Regions from separate parts of the Pseudoalteromonas sp. UCD-33C genome, predicted to be linked through region 2. Evidence: predicted binding sites of a transcription regulator. Region 2 holds the regulator's gene; the other holds the start of a gene.

Region 1 (3,424 bases), on a different contig from region 2:
TTTTTTGTTTTACCAGAACTAAATACTGATGATGCGTATACATCAGCGAACTCTGCACGAGACTCTTTAAAGCCCGTAGTATTAACGTTAGCAATGTTATTTGCGGTAACGTCTAAATCTTTTTGCGCGGCTGCTAAGCCTGTTAATGCAATATTGAAGCTCATAACTCACCTCTAACCTATCTCTTAGCCTAAGCTAACCCAAACCTTTTTTACTTATGCGATTTCAGCTATATCAGTTAGCCTAACCGCACCCTCTTTTGTATTTACGATAATGCCGCTTGCGCCATTAATATTGACACTTTCAATATTCTTAAAGGTCGCCATTGGCATACTGCTGTAGTCTCCATTGACAAAGCCTTCAGCACTGATGTCATATTCACCTTCAGGTAGCACATTGCCATCATTGTCTTTACCATCCCATTCAAAACGAAGTGCACCCGCTGACTGAGAACCTAATTCAATGGTACGCACTAACTGGCCTGATGAATCCGTTATTCTTAGCGTTAAAGATTCAACAGCGGTTTCTGCAACCACCGACCCTTTAGCTAGATTTTCGCCATCAAAATCAATGGTGTCAGACTCAAGTAACGCTTGCTTACCAACAAGAGTCGAAGCCTGTAACGCAGAATTTGATGTCATTGATGCAGTGAGTGAATCAAACTTCTCGTTTAAGTTTGAAATACCTTCAGCCATGGTAAAGTTCGTCATCTGCGCAATCATTTGATCGTTATCAGCAGGATTACTCGGATCCTGAAACGACAACTGCTGTGTTAACAACGAAAAGAAATCTTCCTGAGAAAGCGTGTTGTTGTCTTCTTCAGTTGTTTGCGTACTACTTTGATTCCAACGCAAACTATCCATATAGGATGATGATGCAGAGCTGATGTCGTTACTCATAACTTATCCTCGGTTACCGTTGTCCTAACAACAGTGTTTTACTTAACATTTGCTTAGCTGCATCAGCAACTTGCACATTTGTTTGGTAAGAGCGAGAGGCAGAAATCATATTTGCCATTTCTTCTACAACATTAACGTTAGGTTTGTAGATATAACCATTTTCATCCGCACTTGGGTGGTTCGGGTTATATTCAATTTGTAGAGGTTTATCACTCTCTACAATGCCTAACACTTTAACGCCAACAGAAGAGCCCTGAGGATTGCTTTGTGATGCTGACGCTTTAGTCAACTCTGCAGCAAAAACAGGGTGGCGCGCTCGATATGTCTGATCTTGACTAGAACTAATCGTATTTGCATTCGAGATATTACTGGCTGTGGTATTTAAGCGAACATTTTGCGCACTCATACCGGTTGCTGAAATATCAAAAACATTATACAAACTCATGATTAAGCTCCTTGACTACCGAGGGCTTTTTTAAGGCCTTTAATTTTACTACTCATAAATTGCAGGCTTGCCTGATACTCTAATGAGTTCTGTACATACAAGTTTCGTTCCACTTGTATATCGACTGAGTTACCATCACCTGTATCTGCTTGATTTGGCGTACGAAACATTTCTGCGCTGCCAACAAAACGACTGCCCCCGGCAATATGTTTAGCATCGGTTCTTACCATGCTATTGCCGCCTTGTTGGTTGCTTTTTGCCGCTTTTAATGCCGAGGCAAAATCGATATCTTTCGCTTTATAGCCCGGCGTATCAGCATTAGCGATATTTGTCGCTAATAACTCAGCGCGTTGTGAACGGATCAACATCGCATGAGGATGAACACCAAATGCTTTATCAAAACTGATAGCCATAACCATCTCCAAAAAATTGACTCTGTAGAGGTTAATGCAAAAGCTAAGCCAAAAATTTAGGAGTAATTTGATTTATATAAGAGACTGAAAAATAAGTAAATTTAGCAACCTAAGGACTAGGTTGCTAAGGAGAGTTTACTTTTTCTGATAGTTGCTAAGGAGAGTTTACTTTTTCTGATAGATGATACCTGGGTTACAACGAACCATATCAAAGCTATCACTTAAGCCCGCCATTGATTCTGACGCACCTAAAAACAGGTAACCTTTCGGGTTTAAAGCTTGAGCAAATTGAGAAATGATTTTAGCTTTTACTTCTGGTGAAAAGTAAATCAACACATTACGGCAAAATATGATGTCAAACTTGCCCATTAGGGCATATGAATCGAGTAAGTTTAAATGTCTAAAGCTGACCATTTTACGTATAGGGTCAACTACCTGAGCCATTCCATTACCGCTGTCCTTGAAGAACTTTTGACGACGCTCCATCGACAAGCCACGAGCGAGCGCCAGCGAGTCATACTCAGCATTCTTGCACATATCAAGCATGGTATTAGAGATATCAGTGCCAATAATTTGCGCACCCATCTTTAACACACCTGGGTTTTTAGATTGGAACTCGGCAACAGACATGGCAATTGAGTACGGCTCTTGTCCTGATGAACTTGCCGCTGACCATATTTTTAGTGGCCTACGCACATCTTTAAGCTCAGGAAATAGTTTTGTTTTCAATAACTCAAACGGATATTGGTCACGAAACCAAAGCGTTTCATTGGTTGTCATCGCATCAACGACAGCGGCACGAAGCTGCCTCTCATGAGGGCTTAGTGTTTTACTTACCAACTGTGATAAAGACTCAACATTAAAACGCGCCATAAGCGGCGCAAGGCGGCTTTTAACTAGATAAAGTTTATTATCGCCAAGCACAATGCCACATTGTTGCTCTAAAAAAGAGCGGAATTGATCGTATTCGCTTTGTTGTAAATGCTTATTTTCCAAAGTAATACCACCTATAAATAATTAATCACAATGAACCCACTTCTTCACAGCTGTCGCTAATTCATCTGGGTTAAATTTTGCAATAAAATCATCAGCACCCACTTTTTCGATCATTGCTTGGTTAAACACCCCACTTAAAGAGGTATGCAAGATCACATGCAAAGGTGATAATTTTGGATCTGCCTTAATTTCAGCGGTTAAGGTATAACCGTCCATTTCTGGCATTTCTACATCAGATATTAATAGACCAACACGTTCAGTAATATCATTTTGACAATCGAGCTGAGCAATCTCTCTTAAACGTAAAAGTGCTTCTTTTCCGTTTTTAGCTAGTTCAGTTTGTACACCTAGAGGTTCAAGCGCACGCTTGACTTGGTTTCGAGCTACTGCAGAGTCATCAGCAATAAAAACAATACGCTCACCCAAGTCACGCTGAATCTCACCTTCACCAACTACTTCAGCACTCACTTCAGTGTTAACTGGGCAAATTTCGTTTAATATCTTTTCTACATCGAGAATTTCAACTAATTCGTTTTCAATCTCAGTGACCGCAGTTAGGTAAGAATAACGTCCGGCTCCCGAAGGCGGCGGCATTATTTTTTCCCAGTTCATATTCACGATGCGTTCAACACCACCAACTAAAAACCCTTGCACTGAACGGTTGTACTCAG
Region 2 (3,424 bases):
GAATATCATTAAATTCTTGCTGCTCTTTCGGTAAGTTACGTACGTCGATACTGACCGCTATTTTATCGTAGTTATCAGACACACTACGTACGAGCGAAGGCAGTAAATTAACCGGAATATTATCAACGCAATAATAGCCTAAGTCTTCAAGTACTCGTAAAGCGACCGATTTACCTGAGCCTGAGCGACCGCTGATAATTATTAATTCCATTTATGCCTCTGCTGATATGACCTGAAACAGTTGCTGATCGGTAGTAGCACTACGCAGCTGTTTACAAAACTCTTTATCTTTAAGTCTATCAGCAATTGTTGATAAGGTCTTTAGGTGAAGCTGACAGTCACCATCTGGTACGATGAGTGCCACAAAAATATCAACTGGACGATTATCAATTGCATCAAAATTAATAGGGGATTCACTCACTATCACAAATGCATGAGGCTCATCTGCGCCGCTCATTCGGCCATGTGGAATAGCAATACCTCGGCCAATGCCGGTGCTACCTAGTTTTTCTCGGTTGAGTAAAGCATCTAGGATATCTTGTTGCGATAAATGAGGAAGCTGCTGGTGGGCCAGTTCGCTGATATATTCAAGAATTCTTTTTTTGCTATTAAAAAGGACCGCAGCTTTGCTGCAGTCCTGGTTAGTAAGTGAACTTAGTTTCATAATTTAATGTCGAGCTAATTTCTCTTTGTGTTTAATGACTTGGCGATCAAGTTTATCGACCAGTGAGTCAATGGCTGCGTACATATCTTGATGTTCTGTAGAAGCGAATAATTCGCCTCCGTTTACATGTAAAGTTGCTTCTGCTTTTTGGCTTAATTTTTCTACATCTAGAATGACATGAACATTATTAATATGGTCAAAATGCCTTTCTAGTTTCGCAAACTTGGTGTTTACATAGTCTCTTAATGAATCTGTGATTTCTACATGACGACCAGTTAAATTTAGTTGCATAAGCATTTTTCCTTCTATGTAAAACGTCTAAATCAGACTCTTACGCTGATTAGACGGAGGTATTGCTAGAGACTCACGATATTTTGCAATTGTACGTCTAGCTACTTTAATTCCTTGCTCAGCCAATATATCTGCAATTTTGCTATCACTCAATGGTTTAGCTGAGTTTTCTGCAGCGACTAACTTCTTGATTAAAGCGCGTATTGCTGTAGAAGAACACTCACCACCATTTTCGGTGCTGACATGGCTTGAGAAGAAATATTTCAACTCAAAAATACCCCGTGGGGTATGCATATATTTTTGCGTTGTTACCCGTGAAATCGTCGATTCATGCATTTCGACCATTTCAGCAACATCATTTAGCACCATCGGCTTCATTGCTTCAGGGCCATGTTCAAAGAAAGCTTGTTGTTGTTGAACGATACAGTTGGTCACCTTTAATAGCGTATCGTTACGGCTTTCTAAGCTCTTAATAAACCACTTTGCTTCTTGTAAGTGAGAACGAATAAATTGGCTGTCGCTACTTGATTTAACTGAGCGAGACATAGCTGCATATTGGCTGTTCACTCTAATCTTTGGCATACAATCTGGGTTTAACTCGACTACCCAGCGACCTTTTACTTTTTTCACTGATACATCAGGTATGACGTACTCAGACTCTTCGCGTACTATGCTATCCGCAGGCTTAGGGTTTAAGCTGTGGATGAGCGTCATCACTTCTTTAAGCTCGTTTTCTTTAAGCTTAGTCTTTTTCATCAAAGTTCGATAGTCGCGACTCGCTAATAATTCGATATGCTCAGATAAAACCATTTTAGTTTCAGCTAAATATGGCGTATCGGCATCGAATTGGCGTAGCTGAATGCACAGACATTCTTGTAAACTGCGCGCGCCAATACCCACAGGATCAAATAACTGAATTCTTTTTAAGACCGCTTCGACTTCATCAAGTTCGATTTCTTCTTCATCGTTATTTTGATTAAAGCTTTCGACGATATCTTCACAGCTTACCGTTAAAATACCTGAATCATCGATAGCTTCTACAATTGCGACAGCAATCGCTTCATCAGTAGGGCTAAATGGCGTGAGCTGTAATTGCCACATTAGGTATTCGTGAAGAGTTTCGGTTGATGCACCTTGATAGATAGACTCATCTTCAGGCATTGGCCCTGATGATGTTGAAGGGGCGGCACTCATGTACTCATCCCAAGTAACATCCATGGCTAAGTCATCGCTTACGGTGTCTTTATTGAGAGCATCACTACTTTCTTGCTCGTACTCGCTAGGTGCTTCTTCGGCAGACGCGCTGACTTGCACATCGTCAGACTCCGCTTTTTGCTCATTCTTGCCGGTGCTTTCTTCATTGTAATCCGCTTCTTCCACTTCAAGTAGGGGATTACTATCAAGCGCTTCTTGAATTTCTTGCTGGAGATCCAATGTACTGAGCTGCAACAAACGAATAGCTTGTTGCAGTTGTGGAGTCATTGTAAGTTGCTGGCCCATGCGCAGCTGTAATGATTGCCTCATGTATCCCTAACAATCCTTTTAAAGTTATCGATAACTGTGCAAACACAGTTAAGTCATTATCGATTTATTGTCATTGTTATTAGTCTAGCAGATGCTCTAGTCGCTGGCGTAATGGTTACAGCCTGAATTGCTCGCCTAGATATACATCGCGTACAGTTTGGTCTGCTAATACGTGCTCAGGTGTGCCTGATGCAATTAGCTCCCCATGAGAAACAATGTAGGCTTTTTCACAAACATCAAGGGTTTCTCGAACATTATGGTCAGTAATTAGTACACCGATACCACGATTTTTTAGGTGCTCAATAATTTTCTTTATATCTAACACTGAAATCGGATCAACACCAGCAAAAGGCTCATCTAAAAGAATAAATTTAGGATTAGCGGCTAATGCACGGGCAATTTCAACGCGGCGGCGTTCACCACCTGACAGCGCCATACCTTGGCTATCGCGAATGTGTTGGATGCTGAATTCATCGAGTAAGCTATTTAGTGTTTCTTCGCGACCTGCTTTGTTTAGATCTTTGCGGGTTTCTAAAATAGCCATCAAGTTTTGGTAAACCGTTAACTTTCGAAAAATTGACGATTCTTGTGGCAGATAGCCGATACCTAAGCGGGCACGATTGTGCATTGGCAAAAGGGTAATATCGTTATCATCAATGCTGATTTTACCTTTGTCGCTTGGGACTAGGCCTACAATCATATAGAAGGTGGTGGTTTTACCCGCACCATTTGGGCCAAGCAAGCCAACAATGCTGCCCGCTTCAACTTCAAGACCGACATTTTTAACCACTTGGCGGCCTTTATAGCTCTTAGCTAAAAGCTCTGCTTTTAATGTACTCATGGTTGGCCTTTATTGTCTTTTTTATTTTCAACAGGCACTAAAATAGTGTGTACACGATCTGTTGAGTTTTCGTCTTTTTCAGCACTGATCAGCTGCTGTGCCAT

Evidence for each region. Region 2 encodes sigma-54, which starts transcription at its own class of promoters, with help from an activator protein. Its sites were predicted from a motif close to GTTGGCACGNNNNTNGNNT; they were not measured.
Region 1: flgB (flagellar basal body rod protein FlgB) is a predicted target of sigma-54. The motif match lies at 1,792-1,810, and genes of this name have one in related genera.

Annotation. Positions count from the first base shown of each region.
Region 1 covers NZ_LJTB01000003.1:263,576-266,999, forward strand. The annotation lists gene flgE (flagellar hook protein FlgE) at 1-164, opposite strand, end outside; gene AOG26_RS09300 (flagellar hook assembly protein FlgD) at 216-899, opposite strand; gene flgC (flagellar basal body rod protein FlgC) at 913-1,344, opposite strand; gene flgB (flagellar basal body rod protein FlgB) at 1,347-1,757, opposite strand; gene AOG26_RS09315 (CheR family methyltransferase) at 1,923-2,753, opposite strand; gene AOG26_RS09320 (chemotaxis protein) at 2,775-3,424, opposite strand, start outside.
Region 2 covers NZ_LJTB01000001.1:616,451-619,874, reverse strand. The annotation lists gene rapZ (RNase adapter RapZ) at 1-211, opposite strand, end outside; gene ptsN (PTS IIA-like nitrogen regulatory protein PtsN) at 212-664, opposite strand; gene hpf (ribosome hibernation promoting factor) at 668-955, opposite strand; gene AOG26_RS02720 (RNA polymerase factor sigma-54) at 983-2,479, opposite strand; gene lptB (LPS export ABC transporter ATP-binding protein) at 2,595-3,320, opposite strand; gene lptA (lipopolysaccharide transport periplasmic protein LptA) at 3,317-3,424, opposite strand, start outside.